DNA from 4 places in the Rhizobium sp. 11_C7_N12_5 genome. Region 2 is predicted to be linked to each of the others. Evidence: predicted binding sites of a transcription regulator. Region 2 holds the regulator's gene; each other region holds the start of a gene.
The links. The regulator PhoB, encoded in region 2, activates phosphate uptake and scavenging genes when phosphate is short. The targets are predictions, from matches to a motif close to TGTCATNNANCTGTCAT.
Positions count from the first base shown of each region.

Region 1: AB8B29_RS06975 (esterase-like activity of phytase family protein) is a predicted target of PhoB. The motif match lies at 3,484-3,500, and genes of this name have one in related genera.
Region 3: AB8B29_RS08250 (LTA synthase family protein) is a predicted target of PhoB. The motif match lies at 2,736-2,752, and genes of this name have one in related genera.
Region 4: AB8B29_RS10460 (PhoX family protein) is a predicted target of PhoB. The motif match lies at 2,477-2,493, and genes of this name have one in related genera.

Region 1 covers NZ_JBPWPY010000001.1:1,391,054-1,396,675, reverse strand. Annotated here, with positions in the region: gene recG (ATP-dependent DNA helicase RecG) at 1-1,789, shown strand, start outside; gene AB8B29_RS06975 (esterase-like activity of phytase family protein) at 1,832-3,328, opposite strand; gene AB8B29_RS06970 (DUF502 domain-containing protein) at 3,553-4,254, opposite strand; gene glmS (glutamine--fructose-6-phosphate transaminase (isomerizing)) at 4,435-5,622, opposite strand, start outside.
Region 2 covers NZ_JBPWPY010000001.1:125,010-130,631, reverse strand. Annotated here, with positions in the region: gene argF (ornithine carbamoyltransferase) at 1-272, opposite strand, end outside; gene AB8B29_RS00660 (aspartate aminotransferase family protein) at 346-1,545, opposite strand; gene AB8B29_RS00655 (GcrA family cell cycle regulator) at 1,970-2,503, shown strand; gene phoB (phosphate regulon transcriptional regulator PhoB) at 2,696-3,379, opposite strand; gene phoU (phosphate signaling complex protein PhoU) at 3,412-4,125, opposite strand; gene pstB (phosphate ABC transporter ATP-binding protein PstB) at 4,177-4,992, opposite strand; gene pstA (phosphate ABC transporter permease PstA) at 5,007-5,622, opposite strand, start outside.
Region 3 covers NZ_JBPWPY010000001.1:1,654,916-1,660,537, reverse strand. Annotated here, with positions in the region: gene AB8B29_RS08255 (DUF1003 domain-containing protein) at 86-634, opposite strand; gene AB8B29_RS08250 (LTA synthase family protein) at 772-2,700, opposite strand; gene AB8B29_RS08245 (NAD+ synthase) at 2,890-4,569, shown strand; gene AB8B29_RS08240 (TolB family protein) at 4,598-5,425, shown strand; gene AB8B29_RS08235 (hypothetical protein) at 5,499-5,622, opposite strand, start outside.
Region 4 covers NZ_JBPWPY010000001.1:2,120,546-2,126,167, forward strand. Annotated here, with positions in the region: gene AB8B29_RS10455 (GNAT family N-acetyltransferase) at 1-381, shown strand, start outside; gene AB8B29_RS10460 (PhoX family protein) at 421-2,412, opposite strand; gene AB8B29_RS10465 (GNAT family N-acetyltransferase) at 2,556-3,128, opposite strand; gene AB8B29_RS10470 (glutathione S-transferase family protein) at 3,476-4,465, shown strand; gene AB8B29_RS10475 (NUDIX domain-containing protein) at 4,514-5,005, opposite strand; gene AB8B29_RS10480 (metallophosphoesterase family protein) at 5,077-5,622, shown strand, end outside.

The sequences.
Region 1 (5,622 bases), 1.3 Mb from region 2:
CTTCCGGGGCAAGGCGCAGTGGCTCGAAAAGCAGCTGCCGATCGACGAGACGGTAACTGTCAGCGGTAAGGTCGACTGGTTCAACGGCCGGCCGTCGATGGTGCATCCGGACTACATCATGCGAGAGAGCGAAGCGGAAAATCTGCCGCTGGTCGAGCCGGTCTATCCCCTGACCGCCGGCCTCTCGCCGAAATTCCTGCGCAAGACCATCGAAGCCGCCCTGCCGCGCATGCCTGACCTGCCGGAGTGGGACGATCTTGCGCTTGTGCAGAAGCAAGGCTTTCCCTCGATCTCCGACAGCTTCCATATGCTGCACGCGCCGCGGGATGCCGCCGATATCGATCCGCAGGCGCAGGCGCGCCGCAGGCTCGCCTATGACGAATTTCTGGCCGGGCAATTGTCGCTTTCGCTCGTCCGACAGCGGCTGCGCAAGGTTGCGGGCCAGCCGGTGCATGCGACGGGGAAAGTCAGTAGCAAAATATTGAAATCCCTGCCTTTCTCGATGACCAACAGCCAGCGCGAGGCCGTTGCTGATATTCTCAAGGACATGGCCGGTACGGAGCGCATGCTGCGGCTGCTGCAGGGGGATGTCGGCGCGGGTAAGACTCTTGTCGCCTTGATGGCGATCGCTGCCGTGATCGAGAGCGGCGGCCAGGCCGTGTTCATGGCGCCGACCGAAATCCTGGCGCGGCAGCACCACGCGACGATCTCAAAATTCGCAGCAGATGCAAACCTTTCGGTCGAAGTCCTCACAGGCCGCACAAAGGGCCGCGAGCGAGATGCCATTCTCGAGCGCATCGCCTCTGGCGAAGCGCAGATCATCATCGGCACGCATGCGCTGTTCCAGGACAGCGTCGCCTACGCCAATCTGATGCTGGCTGTCGTCGACGAGCAGCACCGCTTCGGCGTCCACCAGCGCCTGCGGCTGACAGCGAAAGGCATCTCGCCGCATATGCTTGTCATGACAGCGACGCCCATCCCGCGCACGCTGGTGCTGGCCGCCTTTGGCGACATGGACGTTTCCAAGCTCACGGAGAAGCCAGCCGGGCGTAAGCCGATCCAGACGATCACCATTCCAAACGAGCGAACCGGCGAGATCGTTGGCAGACTGAAGCGCGCGCTGACAGAAGGCAAAAAAGCCTATTGGATATGCCCACTTGTGGAGGAATCCGAAGAATCGGATTTAATGTCCGTGGAGGAGCGGCACGCGACATTGACGAGCGCGCTCGGGGCTGGCGTCGGCCTCATCCACGGCCGGATGAGCGGTCCTGAAAAGGATGCTGTCATGATGGCCTTCAAGAATGGCGAGATCCGGCTGCTGGTGGCGACGACGGTCGTCGAAGTCGGTGTCGACGTTCCCGATGCGACGATCATGGTCATCGAACATGCGGAGCGTTTCGGCCTGGCGCAGCTTCACCAGCTGCGTGGCCGCGTCGGACGCGGCGACGAGGCCTCCACCTGCATCCTGCTGTACAAGGGGCCGCTTGGCGAAACAGGACATGCCAGGCTTTCGATCATGCGCGACACCGAGGATGGTTTCCGCATTGCCGAGGAGGATCTGAAGCTGCGTGGCGAAGGCGAGCTTCTGGGCACGCGCCAGTCGGGTACGCCGGGCTTTCGCATCGCCAGTCTCGAAGCCCATGCCGATCTTCTGGAAATCGCCCGCAAGGATGCCGCCTATATTATCGAGCGCGATCCGGAATTAACCGGCGAGCGCGGCATGGCGGTACGCACCCTGCTCTATCTCTTCCGCCGCGACGAGGCGATCCGGTTCCTGCGTGCGGGCTGAATGGGGGACGCGCTAACCGCGTCCACCCCTTTTTCAAATGGCTTACTTGGCAGAGAGACCGGGAATGGTCACCTGAAACACCTGGAACATGGTGTCGACGTCGGCGCCGCTGTCATCCTTGTAGGCGGCTCCCACCTGGAAACCGTCCTGGGTGATGAAGTCGTTGTCGTTGGCGACGAACAGGAAGTAATCATCCGGCAGCTTCGGATCCTGGACGCTGGCAAGCGACATGGCTTCCCACTTTTCCGATAGATTGTTGCGATCGTTCGGAGTGCCGTTGTGAAGGCCGAAGCGAGCGAGATCGGCGGTGTCGTTGATGTCGATGAACTGGCTGAGGACAGCGGGCTTGACCGAGGGATCAAGAACACCCTTCGGAGCGACAGCTGTGTCGCCGTCGAATTTGCCGCCGGCAATATCGGTGGCGGCAGACACATCGACGGCGACGATGTTGCGATAGATCGACTTATCGCCCTTCTGGCCGTAGCCATTGTTGCTATCGCGAGCGAGCATCAGGAAGCTCGTCGGCGAAAGCGCCACGATTTCGCTCTGGGCGGCGACGGACGTCTTGCCCTTGTCGTTGGTGAAGACCGGCAAAGGCACGACGTATTCGTGCACGAGTTTCAGGTGGTCGAGATCAGCAGCATCGTAAAGCAGGGCGCGCGTGTTCTGCCTGGTCGAACTGGAATCGCCACCATCCTGGCGCGTCGCAGACTGGAGCACCGCGATGAGGAACTTACCGTCCGGGGTCAGGGACATGCCCTCGAAGCCCTGGTTGTTCTGGCGCCCACTTGTCGGATCCTTCGGATCGGGAGCGGATTCGCCGGGACCCGGATTATTCGAGGAAAAATTCACGGTGCCGTGGCGCATCGGCAGAAACGCCGCCGGCGGTGCCGTGGCCGAGATCATCCGCCCATCCGCCGAGAAGCGGTAGATATAGGGACCGTATTCATCGCTGATGAACATTGAGCCATCTGGCAGCCGGGCAATGGCTTCGTTGTCGAGCGAGACCTTGCCGTTCGGTGCCAGCGGCAAAAGCGGCATGCCGCCTTCTGCTTGTCGGACGCCGTTGGCGGGGTCAAGGCCGGTGGTTTCGTTGCCTTTATTGTCTTTCAACAGCAGCGTATCTGCGAGCTTGGCTTCGACACCCAACTGCTCCTTGCCGGCCGGCGGCGTAGCGCCGGGAGCAACCGGCGTCAGCTGAATATCGATGGTGTTGAGACGCGCGCGATAATCCGTGGTGCCGGCGACATTGTAGCCACGGTCCGGCAGCAGCCACAGCGATCCCTTGTAGGTACCGTCAGCATTGCGGGTCCAGCTCTTGGCGTCGATGGACATGCCCGAGCCAGAGCCGAAGGTCTCGCCGAACTTGTCGCGCTGGTTGGCCGGAATACGGCCCACGGCAACACGTCCCTTGTTGACGAGCGTCGTGCCTGCGACCGCTACGGAACTTTCGGCATGTACTACTAGCGGTGTTGTGAAAATGAATGTGGCAAGCGCTGCAGACAGCAGCGGCAATGTCCTTGAACGTGAGTCTCTCAAAAAAATATCCTCCTGATGAAAAACCGTATGGAGGCAACGGTATCCATCCGCGGCTTGATGGAAGCCGTATCGAAGATAGTGTCCGGCACATGCGTCCCGAACATTCGATAGTGAGATACCCATTGCCTATCCCAAGGACGATCTAAGACGTCAACATGATAGAGACATGACAATTCGCGCAGGGCGCGAGAATAGGCTGTCGACAATAGCGGAAAGAGCGATTTCTAGGTGAGAGACTTCATCGGAACCGAGGTGCGCGGCCCCTTCATCGCGACCAGCTCTTCCTTGTATTCGGGCGAAACCAGACCGCCGGAAATCAGAAGCTTGGCGCCATCCTCGGGGCTCATGTCGAGAATCGTAATCTTTTCACGCGGCACGAAAACCAGGAACCCGGCTGTCGGCACCGGTGTCGGCGGCAGGAAAACCGCAACCATATCCTGGCCCATGGCGTTGAATTTCGAAGCAATCTCGCCCTTGGCGTCGGTCGATATGAAAACCATGGACCAGAGGCCCGGGCTTGGATATTCGATCAGCCCCACCTTCTTGAACGACGTGCCCTGTTCCTTCAGCACGGTCTCGAAGATCTGCTTGACGCTCTTGTAGATGCTTCGCACGAGCGGAACGCGAGTGACGATCGACTCGCCAAAGCGGACGATGCTCTGCCCGATCAGGTTTTTGGCCAGGAAACCGACAACCGTGATGAAGATCATCGCGATCACCAGGCCAGTGCCGGGGACGGCGAAATTCAGATAGCTTTCAGGGTCGTAACGCGCCGGGATGTAGGGCCGCACCCAACTATCCGCCCAATGCACGACTGACCATGTGAGCCAGAGCGTGATGGCGATCGGAGCGCAGATGATCAGGCCGGCCAGGAAGTTGTTTCTGATCCGCGTCGGCACGGACATTTTGATGAGTTTTTCAGTCATTCGCCGTTCGAAAACTCCGTTCCGCCGCCCACCTTTATCAGGCAAATTCTCCCCCACCATCTCCTTCAAGAAGCGTGCCAGAAATTGGCGCGGCATACAACCCGCCAGTCCCGCCGGCGCACCGAACAGGCGGCCGGCTCACGACGACGTGACCGCAGGATGAATGAAAGGAAGTGAGGCCTACTCTACCGTCACCGATTTGGCGAGGTTGCGCGGCTGATCGACGTCCGTGCCCATGAAGACCGCTGTATGGTAGGCCAGCAATTGGATCGGCAGCGAGAAGATGATCGGGGCGATGATTTCGTCAACAACAGGCAGAATGATGGTCGCCATGGTCGGCAGCGTCGATGCGGCGGCACCCGCATCGTCGGTGATGAAGATGATCCGGCCGCCTCGCGCTGCCACTTCCTGCATGTTGGAAACGGTCTTGTCGAAAAAGCGGTCAAAGGGCGCGATGACGATGACGGGCATGTTCTCATCGATCAGCGCGATCGGCCCGTGCTTCAGCTCGCCGGCCGCGTAGCCTTCGGCATGGATGTAGGAGATCTCCTTCAGCTTCAGCGCCCCCTCCATGGCAAGCGGGAAGCTGGTGCCACGGCCGAGATAGAGCACGTCCTTGAACTTGGATATCTCTCGCGCGAGGCTTTCCATCTGCGGCTGAATGATGTTCAGCACGCGCGCCATGATGCGAGGCATCTCGACCAGGTGGCGCACCATGTCCTCTTCCTCCTTGGCGCTCACCGTGCCGCGGGCAACGCCCGCTCCGATCGCGAGGGAGGCAAGGACGGCGAGCTGGCAGGTGAAGGCCTTCGTCGAGGCGACGCCGATCTCCGGGCCGGCCAGGATCGGAAACACGGCATCGGATTCACGCGCGATGGTCGATTCCCTGACATTGACAACGGCGCCGATTTTCAGTCCGTTGTCCCGGCAATAGCGTAGCGAGGCCAGGGTATCCGCCGTCTCGCCGGATTGAGAGATGAACAGCGCCGCCTGCGAGGGCGACAAGGGCATTTCGCGGTAGCGGAATTCGGAAGCTACATCGATTTCCACAGGAAGCCGGGCATAGCGCTCGAACCAGTATTTGCCGATCAGACCGGCGAGATAGGCAGTGCCGCAAGCGGAGATCGCCAAGCCGGAAACGCTGCCGAAATCGATCGCCGATGCGCTCTGACGGACGCGATGGCTGTCGAAATCGACATAGTGGCTGAGCGCGTGCGAGATCACCTCCGGCTGCTCGTAGATTTCCTTTTCCATGAAGTGGCGATGGTTGCCCTTATCGACCACATAGGCGGTTGCCTGTGAAACCTGCCGCGGCCTGCTCACGTCGTTACCGTCGAAATCGATGATCGTCGCGCCGTCGCGGGTGAC
Region 2 (5,622 bases):
GTATCGCCGATCGTCTCGGCGCGGCCGAGCTGCATTTCGGTTCCGGACAGGAAAAGTGTCTCGCCACCGAGCTGGCGCATGCCGACGTCGAAGGAGACGCGGGTCCGGGTGGAAGGCTTCTCGAAGATCATCGCCAGCATCTTGCCGGCAAGCGGCTTATCGGCGGTACCCGCCTTCAACGCCCTTTTTCGCACGATCGCGTCATCGATGATGTGGCGCAGATCGGCGGCCGCTACAGCCGAGAGATCGAGAAAGTGTTTCGGAGAAGCCATGTCCTCACCTGTACTCCAGAAAAAACAATAACGCCCGCATAGGGCAAGAACGCCCCGACTGCGGGCGTCGAACTTAGGCCGATTTCTTGACGCGGGCGGCGCGTACACGCTCGGCCGCACGCTCGATGCGAGCAAGACCTTCGCGCGCTTCCTCGGCGGTCACGACCAGCGGCGGCAGCAGGCGAACGACATTGTTGCCGGCCGGAACACCCAGCAGATGCTCGGCGCGGATCGCCTGCAGCAGATCCGCTTGCGGGATGGCTGCCTTGATGCCGAGCATGAGACCTTCGCCGCGGATGTCCTCGATGATATCCGGGAAGCGATCCTTGAGCGAGGCAAGGCCCTGGCGGAAGACCAGCGCCATATCACGCACATGCTCCAGGAAGCCATCGGCCAGCACGATATCGAGCACCGCATTGCCGACCGCCATGGCAAGCGGATTGCCGCCATAGGTCGACCCGTGCGTGCCGGCCTTCATGCCGGAGGCTGCCTCTGCCGTTGCAAGGCATGCGCCGAGCGGGAAACCACCGCCGATACCCTTGGCCACCGCCATGATATCGGGCTTGATGCCGGCCCATTCATGGGCGAAAAGCTTGCCCGTGCGGCCGACGCCGCACTGTACTTCATCGAGCACCAGGAGCAGACCGTGCTCGTCGCAGATATCGCGGAGACCGCGCAGGAATTCGTTGGTCGCCGGGCGGATACCGCCCTCGCCCTGCACCGGCTCGATCAGGATCGCAGCCGTCGCATCAGTGATTGCGGCACGAACCGCATCAAGATCGCCGAAAGCCACCTGGTCGAAGCCGGGGGCCTTCGGGCCGAAGCCTTCGATATACTTTTCCTGGCCACCGGCAGCGATCGTCGCGATGGTACGACCGTGGAAGGCACCTTCGAAGGTGATGATATGGAACTTCTCGGGATGCCCGTTGGCAAACTGATAGCGCCGCGCCGTCTTGATGGCGCATTCCAGCGCTTCGGCGCCCGAATTGGTAAAGAACACCTTGTCAGCGAATGTGGCTTCCGTCAGCCGCTTCGACAGCTTCTCCTGACCGGGCACTTCGTAGAGGTTGGACAGGTGCCATACCTTGTCAGCCTGCGCCTTCAGCTCGGCCACGAGATGGGGATGCGCATGACCGAGCGAATTGACTGCCACACCGGCCGCGAAATCGAGGTAGCGTTCGCCATTTTCCGTGATCAACCAGACGCCCTCGCCTCGCTCGAACCGCAGCGGAGCGCGCATATAGGTGTCATAAAGCGCCGCTGTCTCGGCCATGGCGTATCTCCTCGATCACAACCCTAAGGACCAATCGCTTCCTTTCCATGAAACGGGTCCGAAAAAATTAAAAATGCCGCCTTGCGGCGGCGTGGGCACTATTGATGTTTTGCACCGCGATGTCAACAAAACTGGCGATTTAGCAGGTGCGAGAGAGCGGCCGAGGCCGAACGGGATGCGTTGGCCGGATCATATTGCATAAATGCCACGCCAGGACAGCAAGTTGGGGAAAACCTCGAAATCGATTCCTCAAGATTCCCGCGACTCTTGTCACGGAGTCAGCCTCACACTAGGTTAAAAACCAATTGCTAGACTGCATGCGGCGGAACTAGTCACCACAATTTTAGAGCGTTTCGCGCCTCGATCCTATGCGGGGCAATGGTGAAGGATTCTGCCATCGGAAACGCGACAGCGGAGACAGGGCATGAATTGGACAGACGAACGCGTCGAGAAGCTTAAAAAGCTATGGTCCGAAGGGTTGAGCGCCAGCCAGATCGCGGCGCAGCTGGGCGGTGTCAGCCGTAACGCCGTCATCGGCAAGGTGCACCGCTTGAGCCTGCCGGGCCGAGCGAAGGCGGGCGGCACGGCGACCGCTGCCCGAACGCCGAAGCGCGGCGCCTCGGCGCCCCGCGCATCGAATTATACATCGCGCGTCGCAACCCGCACGGTTACCCGCCAGCAGGGCGCGACCATGCTCAAGGAAGAGATTGAGGTCGATGCGGTCAACGAGATCCAATATCGTCCGGCTGCCAACGTCGTCGTTCCGATCTCTCGGCGCCTCGTCCTGACCGAGCTGACGGAACGCACCTGCAAATGGCCAGTCGGCGACCCGCTGAAGGACGATTTCCACTTCTGCGGCAACGAGAGCCCGGATGCATCGCCCTATTGCGGCTACCATCAGCGCCTGGCCTACCAGCCGGTGCATGAACGGCGTCGGCCAGCTCAACCGCGCGGCTGAGATGCCCCATAGAGCAATTCCAGGAAAAGTGCGTAGCGGTTTTCCGTCCGGAATTGCGTAAAAACAATAGTATAGAGCGGTCACGCGAGTCGGTGAAACGCGTAACCGCTCCAGAATAAGATAAACGAAACGGGCCGAAAGGCCCGTTTTCTGTTTCCGCCGCTATGTCGATGCCTGAACGGGCGTACCCGCTCAAGCTTCCATGGAGTAACCCGCACCGCGAACGGTGCGGATGACATCCTGCATATTGGAGAAATTGAGCGCCTTGCGCAGGCGGCCGACATGCACGTCGACGGTACGTTCGTCGACATAGATATCGTGTCCCCATACGCCGTCGAGCAGCTGCGAACGCGAGAAGACCCGGCCCGGCGAGGACATCAGGAACTCCAGCAGGCGGAATTCCGTCGGTCCCAGCCGCACTTCGCGGCTCTTGCGGTGAACGCGATGGGTCTCGCGATCCAGCTCGATATCGCCGCAACGCAGTACCGTGGAGAGAACCTCCGGGCGGGCGCGCCGCAGCATCGCCTTGACGCGGGCCATCAGCTCCGGCGTCGAGAACGGCTTGACGACGTAATCGTCCGCGCCGGTGGAAAGACCGCGCACGCGCTCGCTTTCCTCGCCGCGGGCCGTCAGCATGATGATCGGCAGGCGCTCCGTCTCCGGCCGCATACGCAGCCGGCGGCAGAGCTCGATGCCGGATACACCGGGGAGCATCCAGTCAAGGATCAGAAGATCGGGGATGCGCTCCTGGAGACGCAATTCGGCTTCATCGCCTCTGAGGATCGTATCGACCTCGAAGCCCTCAGCCTCGAGATTGTAGCGCAGCAGAACGCTGAGCGCTTCCTCGTCTTCTACAACAGCAACTCTCGGAACCATGCGCCTCTGGTCTCCTTTTCTTCGCTTCCAGATTATTCCGTCACCGCGCCAACGGTGTTGGCGGTATCATCCTTCGGGCGCTCGCCTTCTGGCTGGGCGCCGGTCGCCATGTAATAGATCGTCTCGGCGATGTTGGTGGCATGGTCGCCGATGCGCTCGATGTTCTTGGCGCAGAAGAGAAGATGCGTGCAGGTGGTGATATTGCGCGGATCTTCCATCATGTAGGTCAGCATCTCGCGGAAGAGCGAGGTGTACATCGCGTCGATTTCCTCGTCGCGCTCTCGGATCGACACAGCCTTGTCCGGCGAACGGGTGGCATAGACGTCAAGCACTTCCTTGAGCTGGCTGAGCGCCAGTTCGGAGAGATGCTCGATGCCGCGGGCAAGCCGCCGCGGAACGCCTGTGCCCTGCACGGCGATGACGCGCTTGGCGGTGTTCTTGCCGAGGTCGCCGACACGCTCCAGATCGGAAGCGATGCGGATCGAGCCCATGATCTCGCGCAGGTCGGCGGCCATCGGCTGCCGGCGGGCGATGGTGACGATCGCCTTGTCGCCGACTTCCCGTTCCGCATGATCGAGAATGACGTCGTCGGAAATGACCTTCTGCGCAAGACTGGTATCGCTTTGGACCAGTGCGCGAACGCTGTCGCTGACCATTTGCTCGGCCAGACCGCCCATTTCCGCAATGCGGCGCGTCAGGAACTTCAGGTCTTCGTCATAGGCAGAGAGAATGTGAGTGGAGACCATTTTTCTATCCTCAAGGTGAACTGTGTGAAAGGAGCCGCGCGCACGGCATCATCAACCAAAACGGCCCATGATGTAATCCTGCGTGCGGAAATCGTCGGGATTGGTGAACATTTTATCGGTATCGTTCTCCTCAACCAGATGGCCGAGATGAAACATTGCGGTGCGTTGCGAAACGCGGGCTGCCTGCTGCATGGAATGCGTCACGATGACGATGGTGAAGTTTTCCCGCAGCTCATGGATCAGATCCTCGACCTTTGCGGTTGCGATGGGGTCGAGCGCCGAACATGGCTCGTCCATCAGGATGACCTCTGGACTGACTGCGACCGCGCGAGCGATGCACAGACGCTGCTGTTGGCCGCCGGACAGGCTCGTGCCGGCATCATAGAGCCGATCCTTGACCTCGCCCCAGAGACCGGCTTTCTGCAGGCTGGTCTCGACGATATGCTCGAGATCGGCTTTCGAGCTGTGCAGGCCATGGATGCGTGGTCCGTAGGCGACGTTCTCGTAGATCGACTTCGGAAACGGGTTGGGCTTCTGGAAGACCATGCCGACACGCGCGCGCAGCTCCACGACATCGATGCTGTTGTCATAAACATCCTGATCGTCGAGCGTGATCTTGCCGGTGATGCGGCAGGTCTCGATCGTGTCGTTCATTCGGTTGAGGCAACGCAGGAAAGTGGACTTGCCGCAGCCGGAAGGACCGATCAGTGCCGTGACCGTATTGGCGCGAATGTTCAGGTTGACATCGAAGAGCGCGCGCTTGTCGCCGTAAAAGACCGAGACGTCCTGGCCGATCATCTTGTAGGGGATCGTCATCATCTTCTTGGCTAATGCTCTTTCGCCCGCGGCTTCCGTCATCATGTTCATTTGGTCGCCCTCCCCTACCAGCGCCGTTCGAAGCGGCGCCGCAGCAGGATCGCGCCGATATTCATCGCAACGAGGAAGAAGAGCAGCACGATAATCGCTCCGGAGGTCCTCTCGACGAAGGCCCGCTCCGCTTCGCTCGCCCACATGTAGATCTGCACCGGCAGCGCCGTCGAAGGATCGAGCGGCGAGGCCGGATAGTTGGCGACGAAGGCGACCATGCCGATCAGAAGCAGCGGCGCCGTCTCGCCGAGCGCATGCGCCAGCCCGAGGATGGTGCCCGTGAGGATGCCCGGCATGGCGAGCGGGAGCACATGATGGAAGACCATCTGCATGCGCGACGCGCCAAGGCCGAGTGCCGCGCTGCGGATCGATGGCGGTACCGCCCGCAGTGCCGAGCGCGTGGCAATAATGATCATCGGCAGCGTCATCAGGCTGAGCACCAGCCCGCCGACCAGCGAGGCAGAGCGCGGCAGCCCCATCATGTTGATGAACACCGAAAGGCCGAGCAGGCCGTAGACGATGGAGGGCACCGCCGCGAGATTGTTGATGTTGACCTCGATCAGATCCGTCAGCCGGTTTTTTGGCGCGAATTCCTCCAGATAGATCGAAGCGGCGACACCGACGGGCAAG
Region 3 (5,622 bases), 1.5 Mb from region 2:
TCGTCGCACAGGCGGAACTTAATATTCGTGGAAAAATACTATGATTGGGGAGAAATATACTATCTTTTAGGCGGCACTGAAAGTCTTAATTATTTGAGACTCCGCTGCTTTTTTCCTCAATTCTCTTCCTGAGTGAAGAGAATTCCTCGCGCAATGCCGAAAGCTCCGTCAGCACCTGCATGTCGATTTTCTGGTGCAGCGAGAGGACTTCGAGTTCTGCCTTGAGATTGACCTCATAGTCCTTGGCTGCTTCGAAGCGATCCCGTTCGGTCTGGCGGTTCTGGGACATCATGATGATCGGCGCTTGGATGGCGGCGATCATGGAGAGGACGAGGTTGAGGAAGATGAAAGGGTAGGGATCGAAGGCGCGGGTGAGGAGTACGATGGTGTTGACGACACACCAGAAGACCAGGAACAGCAGGAAGCAGACGATGAAGGCCCAGGAGCCTCCAACACGGGCGATGCCGTCGGCGAGGCGTTCGCCATAGGACGCATTGGCGGAGAAGGCCGCGTTGATATCGGTCGAGACGATCTTGCGCTCATGCGCTTTCTTGAGCACGCGCTTTTCTGTCTCGCCCAGCTCTTCGGCCGTCTTGTCGAAATGCTGGTGGACGAAATTTGGCAGATTGTACATGAGGATACTCCGGGGGCTTGATCGTCTTTGAGCGCCAAGTATTCGACTGCCCAACGAAAATGCAACGCGAAAAGGGTTGCAGCATGGTGGATCGAATCCAACCTTGCGTGTTCGGCTCGACCATTGTGTTCGATCCGCTAACTCCCTTGGCTGACCAGCCAGCTATGCGACGGGAAGAAGCGGTCCAATCCGTATTCCCGTCCGAACATGATGTCGTGCTGCAGATGGCGATAGTCGCGCACCGTCGGATCGAGGTGCTGCTCGTTGCGCGCCCAGTCCGGGAAAGCCTCGTTGTCGCGCGTCGCGAGCTGATAACGGTCGACGATGGTGTATTTCTTCTGCACGCGGCCGAGGAAGCCAGTGTAGAAGGGATGTTCATATCCGGCTGTTTTCAACACGTGATAGGGCAGTTGCGACGGGCTGATCGTGCCGATATCCTTGCGTACGCCATTCTTGCTCGACCAGATGACCAGCGGCGTTTCGTGCTCCTGCTTCATAACGTCGAGCGGTGCCTTTCGCGTCGCCACCTGCTGGGGCATGTAGCCGGTGTTCGGATAGGCGCTGCCGAGCGGCGGCAGGTGATCGCCCCAGAGGACGATGATGGTTTCACGGTCACGCTTTTCAGCCCAGTCCATCAGCATCTTCAGACTGTCATCGGATTCCCGAACGCCCTGCGCATAGGTGGCGAGCGTTGCAAGATCGTCGTCGTTCAGGTTGCCGGTGATATCGACGGTATTCTGTGCAAAGCGATTGGGTTCGTAAGGGCCATGTCCCTGAAGAGTGACAGCGAAGAAGAAGAATGGCTGATCGGCTTCGTCTCCCTCGCGCATGATTTCCTTCATCAGGGAATCGTCGGCGGCGAACATGCCGCGTCTCTCCATCGGCGGTAGGGTTTCATCGGTGTGGAACTCCTCGAAGCCAAAAGCCTTGTAGACTTCGTTGCGATTCCAGAACCAGCCGCTGAAGGGGTGGAGCGCGCGTGCCGCATAGCCTTCGCCGCGGAAGAAGGTGGCAAGCGACGGCATGGGCCGGCGCACATATTGCTGATAGGGGATGCTGCCATAGGGCAGGAAGGCATTGGAAAAGCCCGTCAGCGCCTCGAATTCGACATTGGCGGTCATGCCGCCGAACTCAGGCGAAAAGACGTAACCGGATTGCCTGGCGCGGATCGTCGGCATCGGATCGGGCGTAAAGGCGACATTGGACAGCCGGGTCGGATCCCAGAGGGATTCGCTCATCAGCATGATGACGTCAGGCTTCTCGCGCGGACCGGAGAGATAGTCGTAGTTTCTCGCCGGAATAGCATCGATCGCATCCGGTCCGTAGCCCGCCGGGGATTTGACATCGGCCATCGGCAGGTTGAGCGAGAAGGCGATGACGAAGCCGTTGTAGCTGTAGTTTTCCTTCTGATCCCAGACGATCGGGATGATGCGCAGTTTCTCACGGATGGAGGAATATTGCGTCGGGTCCATCTGCGAAACGAACAGCGCCGCAAGCGGCAGGCATACCGACAGCCTGGTCATGCGCGCCTTTTGCGATAGCGCGGCGGCGTGTTGCCAGGCATGGCGCCACAGAAAGGCGAGGGCGGCGAGGGACGCAATGACGCCGATGGCGAGTGCCGCGGCGGTCCACGGCCGATCGCGCACCATCACAGGCATCAATTCCATGATCTGTCGTGCAAACAGGAAATCAGACGGATAGAGCGGATCGGAGAGATAGTTCTGCTTCTGGCTGGAGATGAACGCCGGAACCAACAGCAGCGGTGCGACGATCAAGACCGATAGATGCGCTCGGCCGAGAGCCGCATCCAAAATGAGCATAGTCAGCATGACGATGCCGATGGTGGTGAAGCCGGGGCGAGACGGAGAAAAGAGATAGGACGGGACGGTCGAAAACTCACCGCGCACAATCCATTCGACGGCAATGACGATCGACAGTGCGAGCAGCAAGGTCAGAGTAAGGCTCAGAACTTGGCGCAGGACGGCTGATTTCTGCCTCGCTGCGCCGATTTTCTGGAAAAGAACGAGCCTGCCCGCCAAAGCGGAACCGATGACCAGATCGACCAAGGGTTTCTCCGAATGTTATAGGGTATTCATATAATTGTCACGTTTCTGTCATGAATTCTGGATGAACCGCAAGGCTGACCTGGTAGTTTTCCGGGTAAAAATACCGCCTATGCGCGTAGTGCGATCTTTGATACCTGCAGGTGAACGAAGGCGGTTGCGGAAGAAGAATGCCATCGCTAAATGTATGGCATGACAGAGCAAAGCCCGATCACTCAGACCATCCGTATCGCCGTCGCGCAGCTCAATCCGACGGTCGGCGACGTTTCCGGCAACCTGGCCAAGGCGCGCGAGGCGCGGGCCGAGGCGGCGCGCGAAGGCGCGCAGCTCCTGATGTTGACGGAATTGTTCATTTCCGGCTATCCGCCGGAGGATCTGGTGCTGAAGCCGGCCTTCATCCGCGCTTGCTGGAAAGCCGTTGAAAGTCTCGCCGCCGATACCGCCGATGGCGGGCCAGGCGTCGTCGTCGGTGTCCCACGGCAGGACGACACCGGCCGCTACAATTCCGTGGCCGTGCTCGATGGCGGTAAAGTCATCTTCATCAGGGACAAGGTCGATTTGCCGAACTACGGCGAGTTCGACGAGAAGCGGGTTTTCGACGAAGGGACCATCGCGGGGCCTGTCAATTTTCGCGGCGTCCGCCTTGGCATACCGATTTGCGAGGAGATCTGGAACGATCTCGGCATCTGCGAAACGCTGGCCGAGAGCGGTGCGGAAATCCTGCTGGTCCCGAACGGTTCGCCTTACTATCGCGGCAAGGTGGATGTCCGTCACCAGGTTGCATTGCGGCAGGTGATCGAGTCAGGCTTGCCGCTTGTTTATGCCGCCCAAGTCGGCGGTCAGGACGAATTGGTTTTCGACGGCGCGAGCTTCGGATTCAATGCCGACAAGACGCTGGCGTTCCAGATGAGCCAGTTCGAGACCGCGCTGGCAGTCACCACCTGGAAGAAGAACGGCGACGTCTGGCATTGCGCCGAAGGACCGATGGCGCATATTCCGGAAGGCGAGGAGGCCGATTACCGCGCCTGCCTGCTGGGCTTCCGCGACTACGTGAACAAGAACGGCTTCAAGTCGGTCGTGCTTGGCCTGTCCGGCGGTATCGACTCGGCGATCTGCGCGGCGATTGCGGTGGATGCGCTCGGAGAGGAGCGCGTACGCACCGTCATGCTGCCCTATCGCTATACCTCAGAGGATTCTTTGAAGGATGCGGCGGATTGCGCCAAGGCGCTCGGCTGCCGCTACGATATCGTGCCGATCGAGGATCCTGTCACCGGCTTCACGACGGCCTTGTCCGATCTGTTCGAAGGTACGGAAAGCGGCATCACCGAGGAAAATCTGCAGAGCCGTGCTCGCGGCACTATCCTGATGGCGATCTCCAACAAATTTGGCTCGATGGTGGTGACGACGGGCAACAAGTCGGAAATGTCCGTTGGATATGCCACGCTCTATGGTGACATGAACGGTGGCTTCAATCCCATCAAGGATCTCTACAAGATGCAGGTCTATGCGTTGTCTCGCTGGCGCAACCTGCATGTGCCGCCGGGCGCGCTCGGCCCTTCAGGCGAGGTGATCCCCTACAACATTATCGACAAGGCGCCTTCGGCTGAACTGAGGCCGAACCAGACAGACCAGGATTCGCTTCCGCCCTATCCGGTGCTCGACGATATCCTCGAATGCCTGGTGGAAAAGGAAATGTCGGTCGAAGAGATCGTGGCGCGCGGACATGATGTCGCGACGGTTCATCGCATCGAGCATCTGCTTTATCTCGCCGAGTACAAGCGCCGCCAGTCGGCTCCGGGCGTGAAGATCACCAAGAAGAATTTTGGTCGTGATCGCCGCTATCCGATCACCAACCGGTTCCGCGATCGCTGATCGCAACGCCGGCGTTAAAGGGGAAAGTATGCGCAGCTCGGTCGAGATCTACAATATCCGCACGGGTGCGAACCGGGTGGTCTTCCAGACGGACCAGCTGATCGAGGCGCCGAACTATTCGCCTGACGGACGCTATTTGCTGCTGAACGGCGACGGTCTGCTTTACCGGCTGCCGTTGGGTGGCGTTGGCAAGATCGTTCGCGTCGATACCGGCTTCGCCACGCAGTGCAACAACGATCATGGGATTTCTCCCGACGGATCGCTGATCGCGATTTCCGACAAGACGGAGCATGGCAAATCCTGCATCTATGTGCTGCCGGCCGAAGGCGGCACGCCTAGGCAGGTCACGACCAACCTGCCGTCCTATTGGCACGGCTGGTCACCCGACGGGCAGCGCTTCTCCTATTGCGGCATCCGCGACAACGTCTTCGATATCTACACGATCTCGATCGACGGCGGTGAAGAGACGCGGCTGACGCATGGCGAGGGCCGCAACGATGGCCCGGATTTTTCGGCCGATGGGCAATGGATCTATTTCAACTCCAGCCGCACCGGTCTCATGCAGATCTGGCGCATTCATCCCGACGGCACGGGGTTGCAGCAACTGACCGATGATAATTATGGCAATTGGTTTGCCCATCCATCTCCCAGGAACGACAAGGTCGTGCTGATCTCCTACGATCCTGAAGTCTTCGACCATCCGCGCGATCTGAATGTGCGGATGCGGTTGATGGATATGGATGGCGGCGATCTCACGACGCTGTTCGAACTCTTCGGCGGACAAGGAAGCATCAACGTGCCGAACTGGTCGCCCGATGGCGACGAGTTCGCCTATGTCCGTTACGAGCCGGCCTGACGCTCTGGACGCTCTTACCGCAACCTCGCGCAGGAAGTAGGCGACGAAGTCATCATTTCCCTGTTGCGGCAGCCTATTGCGTCGGCTGCGGCCCGGCCTCTTTCGGATGCTTCAGGTCAATGCCACCTTGGTCGGTCGCAAGGAATTGCGGCCCGACCTGACGGACCTTGTTGGCTGACGGATCGTAGGGTCTGTCC
Region 4 (5,622 bases), 2.0 Mb from region 2:
GCTGCAATCAGCGAGGGTCTGACCGCCTTTAACGCCGCCGATGTCGGCCCCTCCAAACGCCGCCCGCTCGCCGTGCTGATCCGCGACGAAAGCGGCAAGACTATCGGCGGCGTTTCGGGCTACACGGCCTGGGGCTGGTTGTTCACCGCATGGCTGTTCGTGCCGGAAACGCTGCGCGGTCAGGGCATGGCCGGAAAGCTGCTCGAAGCGGCGGAAGCGGAAGCAATGGCCCGCGGCTGCCAAGGCGCTTGGATCGACACCTTCAATCCGCAGGCGCTGCGCGCCTATCAACGGCAGGGCTATGTCATCTTCGGCGAATTGCCGGAATTTCCCACCGGCCGCAGCCGTTTCTTCCTGCAGAAAAAGCTATCGCCCCGCTGATGACAGCGGGGCGACGGTTTTCGCTTCTATTGCAAAACCTTAGACGGCGATCTTGCCGCCGCCGGCCTTGGTGATGGCCACGACAGCCGGACGGACAGGCATGTCCGGCTTGAAGTCCGGCCAGCGCGTCGACAGGTCCTCGTAGTAGGACGGACGGCCGTGACCGGACCAGTCATCGCCACCATCGCCCGGGTGCTGCACGGCAACGAAGGCCGTCTGGTCATCCGGCAGGAAAAGCGGGCCGCAAAGTTCGGCACCGACAGGCACGCGATAGAACAACTTCGAGGTCGCACGCGCAGCGCCTTCCGTATCGACGGCCCAGAGACCATCGGTACGGCCGGTCGCCTTGTTGCTGTTGCCGTCGGTCGCTACCCAGAGACGCCCGGCAGCGTCGATCGAACAGTTGTCCGGCATGCCGAACCAGCCGTTCTTCGTCGTGTCGGTGGAGAAGGATGCGCCGACAGCGGCGACGGAAGGATCGCCGCACTTCAGCAGCACTTCCCATTTGCCTGACGTCGCTGAGAATGCGCCGCCGTCCTCGCTGATTTCGATGATGTGACCAAAGGCGTTGTCGGCGCGTGGGTTGGCGGTATTCACCTGTTCCGCCTTGCGCTTGGTATTGTTGGTCAGCATCACATAGACCTTGCCGTTGACGGCATTGGGTTCGATGTCCTCCGGGCGGTCCATCTTCGTCGCCCCGAGCAGATCACCGGCGTGGCGGGTTTCGATCAGCACGTCAGCCTGGCTCGTAAAGCCGTTTTCCGTCGTCAGCGGACCCTGTCCGAACGTCAGCGGCAGCCATTGCAGCGCGCCGTCGTCGGCGAACTTGGCGACATAGAGCGTGCCGTTGTCGAGCAAGTCGAGGTTGGCGGCGCGGTCAGCCTCGTTATAGGCAGCAGCGGTCACGAACTTGTAGACATAGTCGAAGCGTTCGTCATCGCCGAGATAGAAGACCACGCGGCCATCCTTCGAGATGATGTTGGCAGCGCCCTCGTGCTTGAAGCGTCCGAGCGCCGTGCGCTTCTTCGGTACCGACTGCGGATCAAAGGCGTCGACTTCGACGATCCAGCCAAAGCGGTTGGGCTCGTTCGGTTCCTTGCCGAGGTCGAAGCGGTCGTGGAAGTTCGCCCACTCATATCCGCCTTCCGGCACGCCGTAGCGCTTGTAGTTGGCGGCCTCCTTGTGGCCCTCGGGCAGCTTGCCGGAGAAATAGCCGTGGAAGTTTTCCTCGGCCATGATGTAGGTGCCCCAGGGCGTTACGCCGCCGGCACAGTTGTTGAGCGTGCCGACCACCTTCTTGCCGCTGGCGTCTGCCACCGTCTTCAGCCGCTCGTCGCCCGCTGCCGGGCCGGTGAGCTGCATCTCGGTCATGGTCGTGATGCGACGGTTGTACTTGCCATCAGGCACGACCTGCCATTTGCCGTCGACCTTGCGGATCTCGACAATGGTGCCGCCATGGGCTGCCATTTCGATATCCACCTGCTCCTTGCTCAGCGGTGCCTGCTTGATCTTGCCGTCCGCAACGGTCACCAGGCCCGGAAACATCAGGTGCGGATTGGTGTATTCGTGATTGACGACCAGCAGACCGTGCTCGGACGAGCCGCCGAGCGGGATATAGCCGACATAGTCGTTGTTGTAGCCGAACTGGCGGCGCTGTGCTTCTGCCGTCTGGTTCTTCGGATCGAAGGCAGGTGAGTCAGCGAAAACCGCATCGCCCCAGCGCAGCAGGACATTCGCATCATAACCTTCCGCGACATGATGATCGGCATCGACACCGGCTTCGATCTCCTTGAAAATGAAGGCGGAACCGCCGGCTGCGCGTGCCTTTTCAGCGCTCATCAAAGCAACGGGCCCCACCGTTGCAGCGATGGCGGAAACGGCGAGCGACCCTTGCAGGAAGCCACGGCGCGAAAAACGACGACTGATGATTTCCCCCATCGTCGGATTGTCGGTGCAGTTTTGCCCCTCCCCGTCGGCTTCTTCGAGCTGACTGGTCGGGAATATGTCTTTCTGTGTGAGATTTCCTGTCATTGCTTTACCCCCAAAGTTTAGCAATCGCCCGGAATAGGGCGAGGAAAACTCTTAGGTTGGCTATATGACAGGTCGATGAAAAATGACCGGGCGTCGGAATGCGAGAGCCACGGGCTTAGGTACAGCTATAAATGATACGGCCGCTAGACCGCAATTGCGGTCAGCGGCACCATCTCATTCGCATCTTCGTCTTCGGCAATAACGGCCGGAACAGAACCGTCACGCCAGACGATCGAACCATGCAGCCGCTCATGCGTGTCGGCGGCAATCGACACGACCAGAACGCGGTTGGGATCGACCGGACCCGGAAACGTCAGGGCGTTATAAGCGACCTTTTCGAAGCCGAGCGGGCCGTAATAGGGCGGGTCGCCGACAAGGATGACCGCTTCCGACCCCTTGCGTTTGGCGGCTTCGACAGCAATCCGCACGAGTTCTCGGCCGATACCCTGGTTCTTGTGCGAGGGCCGGACCGCGAGCGGCCCAAGCAGATGCCCCTTGACCGAGCCGGCAAGCACCGGCGTCATGCGCACGGAGGCGATCGTTTCTCCGTCGTCGGCGCAGATGAAGGACAGCGTGCGATCATGCGGCCCCTGCTCGCGAATCCGTGCAGCGGCACGGGTGAACCGGCCGGGACCAAATGCTTCTTCGTTGATGAGTTCGATGACAGCGTCGTGCGACGCATCCTCAGTGAGGTAGACCAGATCGTGCTTGTACATTAGACCAAGGAAACCATATAGACAGACGGAATTGTTCTCGAAGGCGCTCATCGAGCGTTCGGGATCATCGGCGTCGTCGCAGGCTTCTGGTGACTTTCATGACAAGCGGTCCTCAAAGTGTGACAAGCCCGATAGCAGGAAATATCCGGCGCGTCCAATGTAAAATGCGGGCCGCTGCTTGTTGACGCTGATCGTGTCTGCACGATGATGTGACCCAAGTGGAACGCCTCCGATGCCTGCCGATCATGCCAGCAACGCAGTGTTCATCGTTTATCGTCTCGAAATTCGGTCGGCATGCCGTATCTTCGAGGTTAAGTTCGCAGCAGCATTTCCGAAAGGACAGAACAATGGGCATGTTGGTTGACGGCGTCTGGCACGACGTCTGGTACGACACCAAGGGGACAAAGGGCCATTTCAAGCGGGCCGCATCGCAGTTCCGTAACTGGATCACCCCGGACGGCACACCCGGCCCGACTGGAACCGGAGGCTTCAAGGCCGAGGCCGGACGCTACCATCTCTACGTTTCGCTTGCCTGCCCCTGGGCGCACCGCACCCTGATCTTCCGCAGGCTGAAGAAGCTCGAGGATCTGATCCCGGTCTCGATCGTCGATCCGTTGATGCTGGAAAACGGCTGGGAATTCAAAGGGAAAGACGGAGGGACGCTCGATCCCCTTTTCGGCGCCAAGGCGCTTTGGGAAATCTACGTCAAGGCCGATCCGCACTATTCCGGTCGTGTGACGGTCCCCGTTCTCTGGGACAAGCGGACCGGCACGATCGTCAACAATGAGTCAGCCGAAATCATCCGCATGTTCAACAGCGCCTTCGATGCGTTGACCGGATCAAGGGAGGATTTCTATCCCGCAGACCTGCGATCGGACATCGATGCGCTGAACGAGATCGTCTACGACACTGTCAACAACGGCGTCTACAAGGCCGGCTTCGCGACAGCGCAGGAGGCCTACGAGGAAAATGCCCGTCGCCTCTTCGAGACGCTCGATATGCTCGACAAGCGGCTATCGACGAAGCGCTACCTGTTCGGAGATCGGCTGACGGAGGCCGACTGGCGGCTGTTCACCACACTCGTTCGCTTCGACGCCGTCTATGTCGGCCATTTCAAATGCAACATCCGCCGCATTGCCGACTATGCAAACCTCTCGGCATATCTGCGCGATCTTTATCAGGTTGCCGGCGTGGCCGAAACGGTGAACCTCGCCCATATCAAGAACCACTACTATCGCAGCCACAAGACGATTAACCCGACGGGCATCGTGCCCATCGGCCCGGACCTTGATTTCGATCGCCCGCATGGCCGGGAGGGATTGGCAAAGGCTGCCTGAGTTGGAACTGGACAAGCCTCGCCGTGGCCGTCGATGGCGAGGCTGATGTCACCAATAGTTCGAGGGAGGCTCCGCCCCCTCCAGTTCCTTTAGCCGCCTATAGGTCGCCTTGGTCGCGCCCTTGGGAAGCGCGTCGAGAGGAAAGAAGCCGCTTTCGACGATTTCGCGATCCGGCTTGCGCAGCGCCGTCTGCGTTACCTCAACACGGTAGAAGACGACATGGTCGCGTCTGCTGGTGCGGTTGTTGAAATAGACGTGGAAGAGCTGCGGCCTGCCCGATATCACCAGATTGCCTTCCTCCCGCAGCTCCTTCGCAAGCGCCTGCTCCACCGTCTCATGGCGTTCGACACCACCGCCGGGCATGTGCCATCCGGCGATGTAGGAATGCCGCACCAGGAAAATTCGCCCTTCGCCGTCGAAGCAGGCCGCGCGCACGCCGAGCGTCATGCTGCGGGTCAGCGCGAAATAGGTATGCAGCGCAAAGCCGAGCAGCCGCACGCCCAGCCCGCGCTTTTCGTCGCGAGAGATCTCGTCGCTCATGCCTGAACTCCGACGCTTCGTCGATCCGTAATCAGACAGGGGATGTATTTGTTTTGACAAAAGAGTGGGCTATGTCTCATCCCATGTTCAAGCTCGCGCATATTTCCGATATTCACCTAGGTCCCCTGCCACGCCTTTCGATCAGAGAACTCGCCTCCAAACGCATTACCGGATTTGTGAACTGGCATCGGAACCGGCGCAAGCACCTTTTTGGCGGTACGCTCGATCTCCTTCTTGACGACATCAAGGCGAAGCAAGTCGATCATCTTGCCGTGACAGGCGATCTCGTCAACCTTGCGAGCGGCATCGAGATCCAAACGGCGGCGGCATGGCTGAAGACGGTCGGCGACCCGCTCGACACCTCGGTCGTTCCCGGCAATCACGATGCCTATGTGCCAGGGTCATATGAGAAAGCCATGCGCGCCTGGTATCCCTATGTCAGGGGTGATCGCGCGCCGGCAGAATGGCCAGAGGACCAGCATATCTTCCCGTATCTGCGCGTTCGCGATCAGGTTGCGCTGATCGGCTGCTCCACAGCCTTCGCCACGCCTCCCTTCGCCGCCAGCGGCTTTTACTCCGCCCGCCAGGCGCGCGAAACGGTGAACTTGCTTCGCGCC